DNA from 2 places in the Priestia sp. VA7 genome. Region 1 is predicted to be linked to the other one. Evidence: predicted binding sites of a transcription regulator. Region 1 holds the regulator's gene; the other holds the start of a gene.

Evidence for each region. Region 1 encodes LexA, which represses DNA repair genes until DNA is damaged. Its sites were predicted from a motif close to CGAACATATGTTCG; they were not measured.
Region 2: the regulator LexA is predicted to act here: its motif matches at 1,251-1,264, upstream of AC0C45_RS20030 (YolD-like family protein).

Annotation. Positions count from the first base shown of each region.
Region 1 covers NZ_JBVQPN010000001.1:798,711-809,073, forward strand. Annotated here, with positions in the region: gene AC0C45_RS04140 (APC family permease) at 1-20, shown strand, start outside; gene AC0C45_RS04145 (cation diffusion facilitator family transporter) at 130-1,107, shown strand; gene AC0C45_RS04150 (glycosyltransferase family 2 protein) at 1,146-2,123, opposite strand; gene AC0C45_RS04155 (GtrA family protein) at 2,120-2,512, opposite strand; gene AC0C45_RS04160 (glycosyltransferase family 39 protein) at 2,533-4,038, opposite strand; gene AC0C45_RS04165 (magnesium transporter CorA family protein) at 4,255-5,700, opposite strand; gene lexA (transcriptional repressor LexA) at 5,914-6,531, opposite strand; gene yneA (cell division suppressor protein YneA) at 6,678-7,007, shown strand; gene AC0C45_RS04180 (YneB family resolvase-like protein) at 7,061-7,729, shown strand; gene AC0C45_RS04185 (DUF896 domain-containing protein) at 7,799-8,029, shown strand; gene tkt (transketolase) at 8,197-10,203, shown strand; gene sirA (sporulation inhibitor of replication protein SirA) at 10,353-10,363, shown strand, end outside.
Region 2 covers NZ_JBVQPN010000004.1:422,037-432,399, reverse strand. Annotated here, with positions in the region: gene AC0C45_RS20035 (DeoR/GlpR family DNA-binding transcription regulator) at 1-222, opposite strand, end outside; gene AC0C45_RS20030 (YolD-like family protein) at 867-1,220, opposite strand; gene AC0C45_RS20025 (YitT family protein) at 1,468-2,307, shown strand; gene AC0C45_RS20020 (ABC transporter permease) at 2,339-3,073, opposite strand; gene AC0C45_RS20015 (ABC transporter permease) at 3,074-3,781, opposite strand; gene AC0C45_RS20010 (ABC transporter ATP-binding protein) at 3,756-4,691, opposite strand; gene AC0C45_RS20005 (sensor histidine kinase) at 4,777-6,141, opposite strand; gene AC0C45_RS20000 (response regulator transcription factor) at 6,138-6,806, opposite strand; gene AC0C45_RS19995 (ketoacyl-ACP synthase III) at 6,889-7,884, opposite strand; gene AC0C45_RS19990 (sulfate/molybdate ABC transporter ATP-binding protein) at 7,993-9,066, opposite strand; gene cysW (sulfate ABC transporter permease subunit CysW) at 9,086-9,952, opposite strand; gene cysT (sulfate ABC transporter permease subunit CysT) at 9,965-10,363, opposite strand, start outside.

The sequences.
Region 1 (10,363 bases):
CGTACCGTTTTAAAAAATAATGAAACATGACTAAAAACCTCCAACTTGTATGTTGGAGGTTTTTAATTTTTAAATTCACATACACTAAACGTAATCGAATCTCATCAAAGGCGCAAACGGAGGGATTGTATGAGTGAATTAATTAAATTGTTGCGAAAGGGAAATAAATCGGCCATCATGGCCGCTGTAGTTAATACCATTATCTCTATCATTAAAGGTATTGCCTTCGCTTTAACAGGGAATGTAGCAATGTTTGCTGAAACGATGCACAGCTTAGGCGATGCAGCTAATCAGTTTTTTGTCTTTATAGGTTCGGCATTAAGTAAAAAAGCCCCGACCAAACGATTTCCAAACGGTTTCGGCCGATTGGTTAATCTTGTTCTATTAGGAGCGGTTCTTGTAGTAGGGATTATGGCGTTTGAAACGATTAAAGAAGGATATCACCATATTCTTCATCCCACGAAGTCTTCAGGCTTTATTTTAAATATTGCAGTACTTGGCATCTCGGTGTTACTTGAGATGTTTGTCCTATTTAAGGCAATGAAAGAAATTTTGCACGATGTCGGAATGAATACTGCAGAGGTCAATGTTTTTACCCAAAGCTTTGTTCATTTAAGGAAAGCAAAGCCAGCAACCAAGCTGGTCTTTATGGAAGATCTGGTAGCTACTGGAGGAGGCGTATTGGCGTTAATAGCCGTTTTCATTTCACGGTTTACACCTTTTCACCAAGCTGAAGGAATTGCTTCTATTTTAATTGGGCTTATGATGTTTTTTGTGGTAGGACGAGTATTTTTAGATAATGCTGCTGGAGCGCTTGGTGAAGCAGATAAAGAAATGGAAATAAAAATTGGCGCGATTGTCATGCAAGATGTACAAGTGCGTGATATTCAAACATTAATGGTGATGAAAGAAGGAGAAGAGCTTCACGTTGAATTAAAAGTAGAAATTGATCCTTCTTTAACAGTGGCAGAAGCTGATGACATTAAAGATCGTCTGGAAAATCGTATTTTACAGGAAAAAGGAGTAACGGATGTCATTATTGAATTTGATGAAGATGATGGAATTCCGGACTGGGCGCCAAGTGATTTACAGCTTCAAAAAGAATAAAAGCAAGGAAGAAAACAACTGTTTTCTTCCTTGCTTTTTTAGCTATATACTTTTTCACGTACGTTCGGAGAATCTGTTGAAGCTTTCGAGAAGTTAATGGTTTCACGTACAACGTAAATAGGTCTATTTTTACTTTCATCGTAAATTCTTGCGATGTATTGTCCGACTAGACCTAAACCAAGTAGCTGAATACCGCTAAAGAAGGTGATAGCTACCATAATAGAAGTCCAGCCAGGCTGAATGTTTTTACCTATCAGCCAAACAACAATCGAATAACTTAAAACTAAAAGTGATACAAAAACCGATAATAAGCCAATAACCATTACTAAACGCAAAGGCTTCGTTGAAAACCCAATAATTCCATCTGAAGCAAACTTGATCATCTTTTTTAAAGGATATTTTGTTTCACCAGCAAAACGTTCATCGCGCTCATATTCTACATATGTTTGCCTGAAGCCAATCCAAGACATCATTCCTCGTACAAAACGATTGCGTTCAGTCATTTTTTTGAATACATCCGCTACTTTTCGGTCGATAATACGAAAATCTCCTGTATCTTTCGGGATTTCAATATCGGACATATAATTTAAAAAGCGATAAAAATACTTAGCTGTGGTTAATTTAAAAAAGGTCTCTCCGCTTCGTTTCTTGCGCTTTGCGTATACAATTTCATAGCCTTGCTGCCATTTAGCAATTAATTCAGGAATCATTTCAGGCGGATCTTGTAAGTCTGCATCAATAATAACGATAGCATCCCCTTGAGCATAATCAATGCCTGCTGTTACGGCAGTTTGGTGCCCAAAATTACGAGCAAAATCAATAACTTTTACATTAGAATCCATAGCAGCTACGTCCTTCAAGATTTCAATTGTTCGGTCTGCGCTGCCGTCATTGACGAAAATGAATTCATAGTTAATGTGGTTTTTATGCATGACGGAAAGCAGGCGATTGTAGCATTCATTAGCTACTTCTTCTTCAAAATACATAGGTACCACGATTGAAATTAGTTCTTTCATGCTTTACCTCCTATCGAGTGATTGTTTGTGTGCTTAAACGTCCATATTTTATTGAGGAAAAAATTGATAAACATTCCTATACAAGTAGACAACAGTTGTCCAATTATTGGATTAGCAGGTGTATAGTGTACAAGAAGGAATAAGCAAGATGTATTAATTGCTAAGGTAATAAGGTTTACGATGAAAAATTGAGCTAACATCCATTTATGTACAGTTGCTTGAAACACCCACGATTTGTTCCAATAGTAGCTGTTTATGACGCCAATGAAATAAGATAGTACGTTAGCCAATATATAATTCATATCAAAATGAATGAGTGCTAAGTAACTGATAATGGTGAGCAGGGTATTCATTATACCTACAAATCCGAATTTCAGGAATTTTATCACGGTTGCATAATCCTTTCCATTTAATTTATCTCTTCACATTTTATCTGAGTTTTATTTTTAGTAAATCGTACTATTAAATAAGATAGAATCACTGAAATACCAAACCCTTCAAGCAGCATAAAGCTTGGAAAAATAAAGAATCGATAGCGAGTTTGAATTTCAATAAGCAAGTGAATAAGAACGTATCCTATGATTAGTAATAAAAACAGTGTATACGGATATTTATCCTGCTTCCTCAGGAATAAACATATAAGGCCAATAATGGAAAGAATAGTAGTTGAAACATAAATGATTCTTTCATAACTTTGAGCAGCACTAATTAATTTCTCTTTATTGAAAGGCACATCTTCTTGAGGAGTTAATGAAATGCTCCAAAATGTAGATGCATCCGTTCCTCCCCACATATTTAGGAATTTAATGTGAAGGAGATCTAAAAGTTGATCTTTGTCTGCTACCCGCTCTTTAATTACCTCTTTTTCTGCTTCAGCTCGTTTTTCCCCAATTGGCATACCCATAAAACGACTAGCATCCTCTGAAGAATAGGAACCGCTTGTTTCGTAATTAAAGCCAATGACGAATTTCCATAAAGGATCTCTGTTACTTAAAGGATATTTAGAAATACCGCTAGCTACAAAAGAATAGTTGATCAGCGCATTTGCAATAAAAAAAGTAGCCAGTATGCCTACGAGATTTTTTCCTATTTTCTTTCGCCAAGCTTTTAACTCAGCAGCATCCTTCGTTTTAATGTAAGGTCGAAGAATTTGCAAGATGAAATAAATGAAAACAGCAACGATAATAATGGGTCCTAGAGGGCGCATTAAATTTCCTAACGACAATAAAAGGCCAATATAAAGCCAGCTAAACTTGTTATGAGCAAATCTTTTTATAATAAGGTAAAAAGCTGCATAAAATAAAAAAGTAGCTAAATGCTGATTAGTCAACACTGAGCTATAGAGAATGTTCGGAATGTAGAACGCATACAGAAAAGCTGCCATTCTCCCAGCAAGTTCGTTAAATACTTTAGCGCCAATTAAATAAATAAAAATAACGGTTCCAGTGGAATAAAAAATATTTAACAATTTTAATATAAAAATGTTATCTCCAAAACAGCGAATAATAACAGATTCATAGAATGAAAAGCCTAGCTGATATACCCATGTAGTAAAATAAACGCTTTGATTAAATTCATAATTTCCTTTTGCTATATTACGCGCGGCATCTAACATGACAAGAAAGTCAGATTTTACAGGCGTTTGAACAGAAAGCATCCATGCTAATCGAATACCTAAGGTCAAAACAATCAGTGAAATAAAAAAAACAGTTTTGTTCATGTATCTACTTGCAATAGCTATTAGAAAAATGACAAGGAAAGTGATAAATATTCCTTCAATAATAAATGAATTACTTAAAGCCAAGCCTTTTAATTCCAATGAATTTGTCATCGCACTATAACTGCCCCATAGAGACCAGGTAAGAATAATGACGCATAAAAAGATCAGGCTTTTGGATAAAAATGAGTTAAGCATATTACCTCCTGCAAATTATTTCATAGATAAGGTACAAAATTCCTATCCTATGATACCATATTTTATTATTTTGTATATATTTTTCTTATAGAGTATAATGTTAGATTGTTCTGAAATTGTAACAGCGGCATAACGTTTGATAAAAGAGTAAGCGGAGTAGGAAAAAGATTTCGTAATAGAAAAAGCTGTTTGCATCCATAAGTATGCGAACAGCTTTTATGTTTTAAATCGATCTTTTAATAAATTCCATAGGGAGCTCACTCCGAGACTAATGCTGATCAGAATTCCTGATAGAGCTACTATTAAAGCGATATATTCAAAGATAGAAAACTGCTTCATACTATCCCAATTGATGTTTCCCTTTAGCTTGCTAATAACTAAATTCATTCCGTAAATACCGGAAAGAACGGTATAAATCGTTAAAATTAATAATAAGTAATTGTGACGCTTGGCCGCGATTTTCTCTTGATTTTGATACAAAGTACCAAGGGTTTCTTTGACTTCTTGATAAAGAGAATTGATGTGGAAGATTTTTTTAAAGAGCTCAGAAAACTCTTGACCTTCTGTGCGAGAGCTAATTTCTAAAAATAAATATTTACCTGAAAATACGGTAATAGAGCGGATTAGTCGCTCAATGCCCTCTGAATTTTTATGAAACGTGAGCTGAGAATACTCATAAGATAGTTTTAGCAACACGATTTTATAGAAAAAATGCAAAAATAAATTATAATAATGCTGGCCAAATAGATGATTCATCAAAAGCTGATCCGTTTTAGAGTCTGTCGATTTAGAAATACACGAAAACACATGGTCTGTTATAACGTAATAGGTTTCAGGAGCCCATCTGGAGTACACGTGTTTGGTATTATACGTTTTAATATACTCGTGGTTGTGTGCAGAGATAAACGGTTTCCCGTCAGGCGTATAGCTATTTAGCTGCCCAGTACGAAATAAAGTTGTGGAGTTAATCTCTTGCTCTTGATTTACCGTTACATAACTTAATACAAACATCCGTTCATCGATAAAATAAGGAAGGCTCCCTACATGCTGTTCACGCGTGGCTTCTTTTTTGATGTGTTCGTTCAAAAATGGCGCAAGCTGTGAAAAAATATAATCCTGTACTTTGCTATAGCGATGATGTTCATAGGTAATGGTGGATCCATGCTCTTCAGCAAGCTTCGGTTCTAATACACGAAAATGATTCATGAATTCTAAAATGTCATCATAGGTGTAATGATTATGACTCATCTCAGTGCGAATGGTCATGACGCCAATTTCAAAAGGACATAAAAAAACATCCACAGACAGCACGTTGCTAGACACGGTGGTGGAGGAAGTTTGTAGCGTAACGGTATGGTCTATTTTTTTTGAAAATCGAAGCAAGCCTTCTTTTTCGCAGGAATCAGGGAATAGAATACATTCAATGTAAGGAAGAAAATATTGATCCAAGCTATCATGAGATACGTAATACTGTTCTCCGTAGTATTCTTTTTCTACATGTTTGTTTTGAATGGAAAAAAACTCAAACAAATTTGCTTCTAGTGCATGAACAAGCTGCTCTTTATTTTTTCGGTCAAAGGAAAAAGGAAAAAGAAACATGTTCATTGCTTTGGTAGGTACAATGGTTTGAAATGGTTCTGTTTTCCTTGGTGTATTGGTCATAAACTACATCCTTCTTATAGTCGGTTGTATTTCCTTGTAAGAGTCGAGGAAATGCAGGTAGAAAGTAAAAAAGGTAAAACAAGATTTACAAAAACCGTTCTACCTGCCTGCGATGATTCAACGTATCATTTATAATATGCCAATTTTTTTAGAAAACAAACGTAAAAAAACCAACTAACATCATGATTAGTTGGTTTTACATACAGTGTCTGATTAGTGAATTGTGCGATATACACCAGTTACTTTTCCTAAAATCGTTACGTGGCGAAGAATAATAGGCGCCATCGTTGAATTTTCAGGCTGTAAACGAACGAAATTTTCTTCTTTAAAGAAACGTTTTACCGTTGCTTCGTTGTCTTCGGTCATAGCGACCACAATATCTCCATTATTAGCTGTTTGCTGCTGACGTACGATTACCATATCGCCATCTAGAATACCTGCTTCAATCATACTTTCTCCCATAATTTCAAGCATAAATACATGATCATCTGGAGAAACGAATTTATCTGGAAGAGGGAAATATTCTTCCACATTTTCAACGGCTGTTATAGGCAGACCCGCTGTTACTTTACCGATAACAGGAACATTAATGACATTGCTTTTAGGGATGTTTACTTCGTCTAGTTGAAGAACTTCGATTGCTCTTGGTTTTGTCGGATCTCTGCGAATTAACCCTTTGCTTTCTAAACGAGCTAAATGTCCGTGTACAGTGGAGCTAGAGGCTAATCCTACCGCTTCCCCAATCTCACGAACAGAAGGCGGATAACCTTTTAATTTTACTTCATGCTTAATAAAATCTAGTATGTCTTGTTGACGTTTTGATAGCTTCATATTTTTCACCTCAATTTTAGCTATTCTTTAGGTGAATTATACCACGTGATGTGTCAATATACAAACATAAGTTCGAAGAATTCCATTGACAGAAACAAATGTTCTCAATAAAATAAGAACATATATTCTGATAGGGGGATCATAATATGCAACAATTCTTACATTCTATGAAACATTACGCTATTTTTTTTGCAGTTATCGCTGCACTTACATATGTATTGACGCTGGTTTTAGGAGCGGATAAAGTAGATTTAGACAAATATTCAACGGTTACTATCACAAAAGGAGATACGCTTTGGGAATTGTCCAACAAGTATCATAATCACCATCATTTGACCACCAATGAATTTGTCAAATGGGTTGAAGACGTCAATGACTTAAACTCAGACACTGTCCAGTCTTTATCTCCTGGAGATAAATTATATATTCCTGTTTTAAAAAAAGAGTTACATAATCAAGTGGCAATTGAACAGTAGTGTGTAACGGTCGTTCCTGAATATTGTTAGAAGCCGAAAAGGTCGTGATAAAAGTGGATGCCATTATTTATTGCCGTGTCAGTACGGATAAAAAAACCCAAGAAACATCTTTACAGCGCCAGCAAGAAGAATTAAAAAAGCTTGCTGATCTTCACCATCTAGACGTAAAAAAAGTCGTAATGGAAAAAGCAAGCGGATATGAAGTAGACAGAGAGGGTATTTTGGATGTTCTTCATACAATGAAAGAAGAAAAAATATCTGTGTTGCTTATTCAAGATGAAACACGATTAGGCAGAGGAAATGCCCGAATTGCGCTGCTTCATGCTTTTCATAAAGAAAATGCTACCATCTATACGATTAGTCATCAAGGCCAGCTTCAGCTTTCAGAATCTGATTCAATGGTGTTAGATATTATTAGCTTAGTGGAAGAGCATCAGCGGAAATTACATAATGCTAAAATTAAAAGAGGAATGAAAAGAGCTGTAGAAAACGGTTATCGTCCGCAGCAAAATTTAAAAAATCAAGGAGTTAACTCGGGAAGAGAAAAAAAAGAAGCGCCAATTGAAGAAATTGTCCGCCTTCGTCATAACGGCTTAACCTTTGCTGAAATTTCAGTTACGCTAAAAGGTTTTGGCTATAATATTTCAAAAGCGACGGTACATCGCCGCTATCAAGAATACCAAGAGAGTGCTCAATCTCTTGATAAAACGAAAGAGATTTAGTAAGATGACTACATGTTGCCGGAACGGTTCGGTAATTTTAATTATTGATTATAAGGAGATAGGTTTTATATGCTATCAAAAGATAAACTTGCTCGTATTAATGCTCTTTCAAAAAAGGCAAAGGCTGAAGGTCTGACAGAATCTGAAGCGAAAGAACAGCAAGAGCTACGTCAGGAATATTTAAAAGTTTTCCGACAATCTATGACAAATCACCTTCATACGATTAAAGTTGTGGACGAAGAAGGTAAAGATGTTACGCCTAAGAAGTTAAAAGAGAGTAAAAAGAAGCGTCTTCACTAAGACGTTCTAGTAAAACTAGAGGGAATGTTCCCTCTAGTTTTTTGTATATTTTTAATAAGGCACACAAAAACTGTAAAAGTGGAAAATTTTTTGGTTCAAGTATTGTACAAATAAGCAAATCATTAGTATGATAACATATGTACATAGTTTTGAAAGGAATGAAGAGTATGACACAACGTATTGAAGATCTTTCGATTGCAACAATTCGTACTTTATCAATCGATGCGATTGAAAAAGCAAATTCAGGTCACCCAGGTATGCCAATGGGAGCTGCTCCAATGGCATATACATTGTGGACAAAATTTATGAACATCAATCCAAAGAATCCAAACTGGTTCAACCGTGACCGCTTTGTATTATCAGCAGGACACGGATCGGCACTATTATACAGCTTGCTTCATTTAGCTGGATATGACTTATCAATTGAAGACCTTAAAAACTTCCGTCAATGGGGAAGTAAAACACCAGGTCATCCAGAGTTCGGTCATACAGCAGGTGTTGATGCAACAACTGGCCCACTAGGACAAGGTATTGCAATGGCTGTTGGTAAAGCAATGGCAGAACGTCATTTAGCTGAAACATACAACAAAGAAGGTTTAGAAATTGTAGACCACTTTACGTATGGTATTTGTGGTGACGGAGACTTAATGGAAGGTGTATCTGCTGAAGCAGCTTCATTAGCAGCACATTTAAAATTAGGACGTTTAGTTGTTTTATACGATTCAAATGATATTTCTTTAGACGGAGATTTAGATCGCTCGTTCTCTGAAAACGTAGAAGATCGTTTCAAAGCTTACGGATGGCAAGTAATCCGCGTTGAAGACGGCAATGACTTGACAGCGATTGCAAACGCAATTGAAGAAGCAAAAGGCGATTTAACACGCCCAACGCTAATTGAAGTAAAAACAACAATTGGATTTGGGTCTCCAAACCACGCGGGTACTTCTGGCGTGCACGGTTCTCCATTAGGTTCCGATGAAACAAAATTAACAAAAGAAGCTTATGCATGGACATTTGAAGAAGATTTCTATGTGCCAGAAGAAGTGTATGCTCACTTCAAAGCTACAATTGCTGAAGATGGCCAAAAGAAAGAAAACGAATGGAACGATGTATTTGCACAGTATAAAGAAAAATACCCTGAACTAGGTCGTCAATTTGAACTAGCAGTAGAAGGAAAGTTACCGGAAGGCTGGGAAGAAACGCTTCCAGCATACGAAACGGGTTCAAGCCTAGCTAGCCGTGCTTCTTCTGGAGAAGTATTAAACGCAGTAGCACAAGCTGTACCTCAATTCTTCGGCGGTTCAGCTGACTTAGCTGGCTCAAATAAAACAATGATTAAAGGTTCAGAAGACTTCACTGCAGCTGATTACAGCGGACGTAATATCTGGTTTGGTGTACGTGAATTTGCAATGGGAGCTGCATTAAACGGTATGGCTCTACACGGCGGTGTAAAAGTATTCGGAGGAACATTCTTTGTATTCTCTGATTATCTTCGCCCAGCAATTCGCTTAGCAGCTTTAATGAAGCTTCCTGTAACATATGTATTCACACATGACAGTATCGCAGTTGGAGAAGACGGCCCAACACATGAGCCAATTGAACAATTACCATCACTTCGTGCAATGCCAGGTCTTTCAGTGGTTCGTCCTGCAGATGCAAATGAAACAGCTGCTGCATGGCGCCTAGCATTAGAATCAACTGACCGCCCAACGGCGCTTGTATTGACTCGTCAAAACTTGCCAACGCTTGAAGGTACAAAAGAAAATGCATACGAAGGCGTGTCTAAAGGTGCATACGTTGTATCTAAAGCTGGTAAAGACCAAGCGGATGCATTAATACTTGCAACAGGCTCTGAAGTAAGCCTAGCAGTAGAAGCACAAAAAGCATTAGCTGCAGAAGGCATTGACGTATCTGTAGTAAGTATGCCTGCATGGGACCGTTTCGAAGAGCAATCTGCTGAGTACAAAGAAAGTGTTATCCCTAAATCAGTGAAAAAACGTTTAGGTATTGAAATGGCTTCTACACTTGGCTGGGAACGCTATGTTGGAGACGAAGGACAAGTTCTTGGTATTAATCACTTCGGTGCATCTGCTCCTGGTGAAACAATCATGAAAGAATTTGGTTTTACAGTTGAAAATGTAGTAGCAAAAGTGAAAAGCTTGCTTAATGCATAATTCTTTTTCATAAGAAAGAGCGGACTCCTGTGGTCTGCTCTTTTTTTTCGACAAAAAAACAAAGGAATTTTTTCATCGATAGACAAGCATTGCGTACACCATTCGGTATAATGGTACAAAAAAGAACGAGCCGAAAGGGAGGATGAATCGTGAGAACGTA
Region 2 (10,363 bases), on a different contig from region 1:
TTTAGCAGATTTTTCGATAACGCTCAGTTCAATTCGTTTACTGCGAATAAGCGAAGCGCCACCGTGAACACGTTTGAGCATTTGCTCTTCTTCTAGTTGACTTAAGTCTCTTCTAATTGTGGATTCCGAAGCGCCTGTAACTTCGATAAACTCTTGCACTTTTACAAGTTCTTTCTCTTTTAAAAGTTTTAAGATTAGTTGATGTCTCTCCGGCGTTAACATGTTCTAGCTCCTTTTTCAAAAAAGCGTTTTCATTTATTTCATGTACTTACTTTATCACGGTTTACATTCAAAATCAATCATAAAAAATCAAAAACATTCATTTTTTTAATTACAAAATAAAGTTTTTTGAATGAATAATTAGTTTTGCATTTGTTTTAATGATAGTTTATACAAAAGGAAATAAGCTGGTAATTCAAGAATTTGTCTACTTTTCTCATTATATGTAAAGGTTTTCTTCTACCCAATTAGATATGACTGTTTTTGACTATTTCTTGACCGATTGAATTTTTCTGACTGAATCACGCATAGCTTGTCCTGATTTCACAAAAGCTTACACACCAAAAAAGTTGTCCACCTTTTTGGACAACTCAAAGTGACCCATCATTTAAATAAAAACAGAAGCATATATAATATGGAAGCAAGGGCAGAAGAAATAGCTAAACTTGAGATAAAACGAACGAGTCTTTTTTTAATGAACTGCGTTAATTCGATTTCTCTTACTTGGGTTTTTTCATTTTGCATACAATAATCCCTTCTTTAATTAAAATTTCCTAGTAGCTAGAAGTTGCTACTCGCAGAATATGCTTTTATGTATTGTATGCATGCGTTAAAAAAAAGATACAAAACGAACAAAAAAGCTACTCTTAGCTAGAGTAGCTTTCATCTTTCCATACATCTGCTTCAATTACTGCATCCGCTCGAATCGAATATGTATAACAAGGGCCTGTAACCATCAGCGTATTCGACTGCAGCGAGACTTTATCAATCGTCACTCGTTCATACCTTTGAATATGTCCTGCTTCATAGACGTGAAGTGTTACTGGATGATGCTCCGAGTAACTGTTCATAATGACATTTTCAATATGCTCAATCTTTTCCTTTTTCAACCCTAAAGGCTGCTTATGCGCATCGGGACTGTACATTTTCTTCATTTTCTCTAAATGCTCGGGCATTACTAACTTCGCATACTGTTTTAATTCATCTTGATACACGTTCATTCTCCCCCTTGACTCTTGCTTCTATTTTACCGAACGAACATTCTCATTGCAAAACTTTTTAATCAAAATAAAAGCAAACAATTCATTCTTTCATACTCCATAAAAACTGTCAAAAGATTTTATGTTAATAGCAGAAACTGATTTTAAAAAAATAATGATATCCCATCTTTAATTCGGTCTCTAGAGTTGGTATAATACATTGTCATGACTGTGTTTTCGGAGCTTTTGATGATTGGAGGTAACGTTCATGATTAATAAAATAAAAGAAATTATCCTCATTATTCTAGGGAGCCTCATTTTCGCACTGGCCATTAATTACTTTGCTATTCCAAATGAATTAGCAGAAGGCGGCGTAACCGGTGTAACAATGATTACCTATTATGTATTAGGCTGGTCTCCGGGTATCACAAACTTTATATTAAACGGTTTGCTGGTACTGATCGGATACAAATTGCTTCACAAACGTGTGATTGCTTACACAATTATATGTATTATTTTTACGTCTCTATTCCTACATATAACTGAAGGACTGGGAAATCCTCTTGACGATACGCTACTGGGGGCTATTTTTGCTGGTATTTTAGCTGGTGTAGGACTCGGACTTGTGTTTAGAGGTGGCGGAACTTCCGGAGGCTCTGCAGTTATTGCCCGCTTAGCTAATCAATATCTAGACTGGAATATTAGCAAAACGATGCTGGCAATTGATTTATTAGTTGTAGCAAGCGCTTATTTTGTCATCGGTGGAGAAAAGACGATGTATACGGTTATTTCTCTTTACATCGGAACGAAGGTGCTTGATTATATCATTGAAGGACTCAACCCTCGCAAAGCAATCACTATTATTTCACACCGTTCAGCTGAAGTAGCCGAACAAGTCAATAAAAAGATGCAACGCGGCGTCACTGTCTTTTCTGCTCATGGAAGCTATACAAAAGAAGCAAAAGACGTATTGTACGTAGTTGTGAACAAACAAGAACTGCTAGAATTAAAGCGTATTATTCATAAAGTCGACGAACAAGCTTTTGTGGTCGTACACGATGTGCGCGACGTCTTTGGAGTAGGTTTTACCATTCCAAAAGCCGGCTGAAAACCCGCTATAAAAAAGCGGGTTTTTTCTATTATATATGTTTGCGCTGAAAATACAGTAAACCTGCTGCTCCAAAAAGCAGAAAGCTGCTTATAACAACTGCTAGGAAGTTCTGTGTAGTCAGCATCAACCCCCATGATGCTTTTCCCGTTACACCTAACATTCCATACATTGGCTGAGTCCATGGGTACCAGGGACCAAATCGTTCAGAATTAGCAACGAATAAATTCGGTAGTGTTAAAATGACATTGACTGTTAAAGATGCTCCAAAGCTAGAAAGTGCCATTGACACTGCTAGCATAAACGCTAGAATTGGCAACACTGCAACCCAGCCGCCTAGCATATTTCCAGCTATCATTTTTAGTGGAATAGCATTCGGATAGCCTTTCAACATGCCAACTCCTAATAAAACAACAAATACAAGCACTTGAAGAATTCCCATGAAAGCTGCTGATGTGATCAATTTTGCTCCGTATACGGATGTTCTTGTCACAGGAAGAGACAGTAATTGCTTCCACCCTCCGGCTTCGTGTTCATACCGACAGATGAACGATGTTACTAACCCGCCAATTAACGGATAAAACAGTAAGCCGTGAACATTGGCAATCAAAGCATCTGCCATTAACCATTTCATCCTCCCGTTTGGCATTGCCTGATCACCTACAAAAAGGATAGCAGCAATAAGAATGGGACTAACAAAAAGGTAAGTCCAGGCTTTTGTTTTAAACAATTTAAACCATTCTATCTTGCACAATTGCCACAACATTTAGGCCACATCCTTTTTGATAAAGTGAAGAGCACCTGCAGCATATAAAAAAACGCCGATAATTACACCTGTTATCATATACGTATTCCGATAATCGGAAAACACTAGCATTGGCCATTGCCAGAAAAACCAGCTCGGCAATTCTCTCATACCACTCATTGCCACACTCATCACAATACCTAGTGCCAGAGAACGGCTTTGATTTTTAAAAAGCATAGATAGCCATATTTGAATAGCCACAAACGGAATAGCCGAAAAAAACGGATAAAAGGTATAAACAAAAAGAGTTTTCCAAGAAGGAGGCAGACCAAATCCTAACCACCACCCTAGCCCAATTATACCGATTAATAGAACAGCAGAAGCGATAAGTAGCATAAACATAACTACTACAAATTTTGCTGTATAAACACTCAGTCTGCTCACAGGTAAGCTCAGCAACTGCTTCCATGAGCTTCTATGATATTCAATATGTGCTACATTTGAAGCAAGAATCGTTCCTCCCAGTAAAAAAGCTATTGGAAGCGTGATGTTTAGTTCATGCAAAAGGCCTTCCCACACGTTCGGGTTTTGCTGAGTTAAATATTCATATCGAACGCTATAATCAACTAGCGTTAAGCCAATTACACCCGCTGGACCTAAAAATAGTAAAAACCGGAGCCATTTTCTTTTTAACTTTATACACTCAGCCTGCAGTATTTTTGTGAACATATCCATTCTCCTCACTCGTCAGCTTTAAAAAGATATCTTCTAATGATTTCGATTTTTCTTCAACTCGGTAGATTGAGACATTTTCTTGCACAAGCTGATAAACAAGATGGGCCACTTGCTCGTGATCAATATAATCTAAAAGAAGACTGTGTTTATCGATAGTAGGTACAAACCCATTTGCTAATAGTATTGTTTTAGCCTTTTCTATCTCTCCCGTTGTAAATGCCACTTGATGCTTAGCCTTTTTGCGAAGCGATTCAATCGATCCATTAAATAGCATCTTTCCTTTTGTAATAATACCTACTTGAGTCGCTAGATGGTCAATTTCATAGAGTAAATGACTTGAAATCAATACGGTAACTCCGTTTTTCCCTGGCATTTCTTTAATTAATGAACGAATTTCTTGAATTCCTGCAGGATCCAGTCCGTTGGTTGGTTCGTCTAAGATTAATAAACGAGGATTTCCGAGGAGTGCAGAAGCAATGCCAAGCCGCTGTTTCATCCCAAGAGAAAAGCCTTTGACTGGACGATTTGCTTCTTTTGTTAATTTTACAATATTTAGTACTTCATCCACTCTGTTTTTAGATACACCTAGTATTTTGCGAAGTACCTCTAGATTTTCTCTCGCAGTTAAATGCGCATAATAGGAAGGGCTCTCTACAAGTGAACCTATCTTTTTTAAGGCTTGAATATGCTGCCTGTGATTTTTTATTCTTTCTCCAAACAGCTCAATTTCCCCGCTCGTTGGCTTCATTAGCCCGAGCAGCATTCGGATCGTTGTCGTCTTCCCTGCTCCATTGGGTCCTAAAAACCCGTAGATTTCTCCTTCTTTAATGGATAAATTCACTTCATTTACAGCTTCTGCTCCTTTAAATACTTTTATCAGCTGAATCGTTTTAACAATTTCCACTTTTATCACCTCTCCTTTACTATAAACAGCTAAAGTTAAGAGGAAGGAAAAGAAAGGTTAAAATTCGTTTAAAAAAGCGTGTGAATTAATCACTCGCTTTGTACACAATTTGAATATCCGTTCCATGTTTTGTAGAATGAATTGACCACGTTAACCCCATTTCTTTAATCATCGCATCCACAATCGCTAGACCTACACCGTTTTGCTTCGTATGGCTATTCTTGTTAAAGCCTGACCCTTTATCAGAAATGGTGAGAGAAGATAAATCATGCTCTTGAACAAGGCGAAAGCCAATAAAGTTACCTTCTTTGGCATGACGAATGACATTTTGACATAAATTATCTATTATTCTTTCTAACCACTGAACATCTCCGCGCCAATATATAGACTGAGAAGGCAGTTGAATATCCACTTCCATATTCTCTTCTTCAAATAGTGGATACCATTGTGCAATGCTTTTTCTAAGAAATCGAGCCATATCAACTTCCTCTTCCCGATATGGATATTTTCTATTTAACAGCAGCGTATAGGAAAATAAATTATCTATTAAATCACTAACAAATTCTACTTTCGTATCAATTACCTCAAGAGATTGTTGAACGTTCAAGGCCATTTCTTCGTTTTTCATCTGATAAATATGAGTTCGAACAGTCGTGAGCGGTGTTCGTAAGTCATGCGATAGACTCATAATTAAGTCTTGTCGCAGCTGTTCTTCTTGCTGCTCTCGGTCCCGGCTTTCATGAAGCTGTTTAACCATTTGATTAAACGATTGTTCTAGCTGGCCAATTTCATCCGTGGACTCAGATACAACAGGTAAAGGAATTCCTTGCTCGTCTTTGTTGTTCATAGCAGCTTGTAACGCTCGCAGCCTTTTTCGAATTCGAAGAAAAAAGAATAGAGAAAGTACAATAAAAGAAAGCACAATGATAAAAACAAATCCTAAATAAATATTATAGTAGGCTGGGTCTAGCCTTTGAATAGGAGGCTCAACGGCTTTTTCTGGCACTTCAATGACCATAAAACCTTGCTTTTTATCTGTTCCAATAAAGGTAATAACCGTATACGGATCGTTTCCGTATCGTTTTTTGATAAATTCAGCCGTATAAGAAGATGACCATTGCTTCGGAAGGGATTCATGGTAAGGAAGCGGAAGCTGTGTTTGGCCAGCTTCGTTTACCCAGAACATTGAAGCTTCAGGGTATTTTTCTTTTAATAATTTTAGCTTTTGATTAATTGTTTTCTCATTTGCTCCTTCTAGCTTTTTGGCTTCTTGATTCCATATTTGTTCGTAGTAGCTTTTTCCTTTATACTCTTCATTTAATAATCCTTGAATATGCATAAAAGGAACGGTGATCAGCCATGAGCCTGCAAAAAATGATACAGGTATAATTAGTACAGCAGCAATCATAATTAAGATATATTTCGTGATAAGAGACTGTGTAACATTCATTGCTTCACCCTGTACCCAATCCCTCGTATTGTTTCAATAATTTCAGGCTTAGCTGCATTTTTCTCCAATTTTTCTCGCAAATAGCGAATATGTACCATTAATGTTTTATCTCCTTCTATATAACGCTCTTTCCATACCCCTTCATAAATTTGTTCTTTTGTTAAAATTTGATTTAAATGCTGAAGGAAATAAGTAAAAATATGAAATTGCTTACCTGTTAAACTAATTTCTTCACTTGTCTCTCTGTTCATCACGCGATAGTCTCTCATCGAAATATGCAAATGTTTTAAAATAAGCTCTTCTTTCTTTCTTGAAAATCTTCTTAACAATACTTCAAGCCTTGCAAGCAGCTCTTCTGGATGAAACGGCTTTGTGACATAGTCATCGGCAAACTCTAGTCCCATGATCTTATCTTCTAGAGCTGTACGAGCTGAAAGCATTAAAATTGGGACATCAGGTGCTAGTTTTTTAAGCTTTTTTCCCACTGTAAATCCATCTAACCCAGGAAGCATTACATCTAAAATGACAATATCCGCTTGTTTAATAAACCGACTGGCGATATCTCCTGATTGTAACCAAGTAACTTCATAGTTTTGCTTTTTAAGCTCATTTTGAATCATTAATCCAATTTCTTCATTGTCTTCAATGTATAAAACGTGATTCATATGCACCCCCCTTTACTTCTTTTTCCATTTTATCGAATTCTTCTTAGCAGTAAAAGACAAAAAAGCTAAAAGGCATCGCCTTTTAGCTTTTTTCTTTACACGTCCATTTAATTAACAGACCGCAGTGCGTTAATCCTCCTCCAAACCCATAAAGAATAAGGAGGTCATTACCCTGTACTTTTCCTGTCATTATTCCTTCGTTTAAAGCAAGCGGAATAGAAGCTGAAGATGTATTTCCGCAGTATTGCACACTCGTTAACGTTTTATCCATTGAAACACCTGTTTTAGCACAAATAGCTTCAATCATTCGAAGGTTTGCACTATGCGGAATAAACCAATTTACATCAGAAAGAGAAATGGAAGTATTCTTTAATAATGCTTCTACTCCTTTTGGAATCGTTCGGACAGCAAAGCGGTATACTTCACGCCCGTTTTGAACTAAATTCCCGCTCGAATTAATTTCTTTTCCTGAAAGAGTATTAGATAAGTTAGAACGATATAAATTCACCCCTCCGCTTCCGTCCGTTCCGTAGTGACATCCTAAGAAACTCGGATTATGCTCATCGTACTCTACAAGCATAGCTCCCGCTCCGTCACCAAACAGCACGCATGTGGCCCGGTCCGTATAATCTGTAATTTTCGACATGACTTCAGCACCAATAACTAAAATCTTTTTATGCAATCCCGACGTCACTAAGCCGTTCGCCACATGAAGGCCATATGTAAAACCGGCGCATGCGGCACCTAGATCAAATGCAGCAGCTTGATCAATATGAAAGTAATCTTGAATCTGACATGCTACGCTAGGAAAAAAGTGATCTGGCGTTGTTGTCGAAACAATAATTGCATCTACATCTTCTATTTCTACAGCATATCGGTTAAGCAAATTTTCAACGGCTCGAATGGCAAGCGTAGATGTGTATTCGCCTTCACCAGCAATTCGTCGTTCTTTCATTCCGGTACGCTGTACAATCCATTCGTCACTTGTATCAACCATTTCTTTTAAATGGTCGTTCGTTAATTTTTGCTTTGGTGTATATATCCCCATTCCTGTGATTCTAGCTTTTGATTGCATCATTTCTCCACCTCAAATCAGTTGATACTTAATTATAACACCTACTTTTAATATCTGGTACTAATTTATTGTTAGATAAAAAGCGCAAAGGCATACCCTTTACGCTTTTTATTAAATAGAATAATCTTCTGGAATAAATACTTTTAGCTGCTTAGGCTTTACATACACCTTCTCTCCCACTTGAAGACTGAGGACTTTATAGTGCTCTTTGCTCAATTCAGCTTCTAAAAATTCTTCTGCATCTTCTCTTTTTAATTCAACTTGCACGATAGCCCCTATCACATGAATATGGCTAATGGTTGCAGAAACAGCATCTGCGCTTGTTTTTACCTTTTCAAGGTGAATATCATGAGGTCGTACATACCCAACAGCTGCTTCTTCATTCCTTCCGTTAAATTCTGGAACATCCATTTCAAAGCTTCCTTGTTTTAGTCTGCCTTTATGAATGCGGCCCTTGAATAAATTGACGTTTCCTAAAAAATCGTACACAAATGGACTGTTAGGATGATCATATACTTCTTCAGGACTTCCAATCTGCTCAATTTTCCCGTTGTTCATCACAACAATACGATCAGCTACATCCAAGGCTTCTTCTTGATCATGCGTAACGAAAATACTGGTAATATGAAAATCATTATGCAATTTACGCAGCCATCTGCGCAAATCCTTGCGAACTTTTGCATCCAGAGCGCCAAAAGGTTCATCTAATAGCAGTACTTTCGGTTCTACTGCTAACGCTCGAGCAAGCGCTACTCGCTGGCGCTGTCCGCCCGATAATTGAGAGGGATAGCGATTTGCAAGCAGCTCTAGTTTAACAAGCTGCAGCAGCTCGGTTACTTTCTTGGTGATGTCTGTTTTAGAAGGCCTTGTTTTTTTAGGTCGTACTTTTAAACCATACGCAATGTTATCAAACACAGTCATATGCCTGAACAAAGCATAGTGTTGAAAAACAAACCCTACATTCCGCTCTTTTGGATTTATGCGCGTAATTTCCTTTCCATCAAATAAAATAGCTCCTTGATCAAGATGTTCAAGACCGGCAATGATACGAAGCAAAGATGTTTTTCCAGAACCGGACGGACCGAGTAAAGCTCCTAATTCACCCGTTTGAATATCAATGTTAATAGAATCCAGCGCTTTAAAATCACCAAAGTTCTTTGATACGTGCTTAATATGGATACTCATTTCATAAGCTCCTTCCTTTTTAAATATGTTTGACTTTCCACTCAATAATATTTTTTATAATTAATGTAAAAATAGCTAAAATTGACATTAAAGATGCTACCGCAAACGCTGCTGCAAATTGATATTCATTGTAGAGAATTTCAATATGAAGAGGCATCGTATTTGTCATTCCTCGAATGTGCCCAGACACAACGGAAACAGCTCCAAACTCCCCAATCGCCCGCGCATTACATAAAATAATGCCATATAATAAGCCCCATTTAATATTAGGTAACGTCACTAGAAAAAAAGTTTTGAAACCGCTAGCTCCTAACGTTAACGACGCTTCTTCTTCGGCTGACCCTTGAGCTTGCATGAGTGGAATCAATTCTTTGGCAACAAACGGAAGCGTTACAAAAAGCGTAGCTAATATAATACCGGGAATAGCAAATACAATTTTGATGTCGTGATTAAACAACCATTCTCCGAATAACCCTTGTGCACCAAATAATAAAATAAAAACCAATCCAGCAATAACAGGTGAAACAGCAAACGGCAAATCAATAAGCGTAATTAAAATATTCTTTCCTTTAAAATCAAACTTTGTAATTAACCATGCGGCTACCACGCCGAAAACGGCATTTAAAGGAACAGTAATAAGCACCACAATTAGCGTTAGTTTAATAGCAGCCAAAGCATCCGGATTTGTAATCGCAGCGAGATACGTTTCCAACCCTTTTTGAAAAGCTGTCATAAAAATGGTGATGAGCGGGAGCACTAAGAATAGAGCTAAAAAAGCCAGTGCAATAAATGTAAGCAGCCACTGGACGACTTTGGGCTCTTTTAAACTAGAATGATTAAGTTTAACAGTCGTTTTTGCATGCTGCATTGGAACATGTCCTGCCAATGTCATCCCTCCTTAACTATATACAAATTTACGATTTGTCCACCATTGAATAATATTAATAAGTAATAACAGAAAAAATGATACAACGAGCATGACTGATGCAATAGCAGTAGCGCCCGCATAATCGTACTGCTCGAGTTTTGTCATAATAATAAGCGGCGTAATTTCAGTTTTCATCGGCATATTTCCAGCAATAAAAACAACTGACCCGTATTCTCCAAGCGCTCTTGCGAATGAAAGAGAAAAGCCTGTTAAAATAGCAGGCACCAGCTCTGGAAAAATAACTTTTCTGAACGTTTGCATTCGGCTGGCTCCTAAACTAGCCGATGCTTCTTCGATCTCTGCATTAAAGTTTTGCAATACTGGCTGCACCATTCGGACAACAAACGGCAGACCAATAAACGTCAGAGC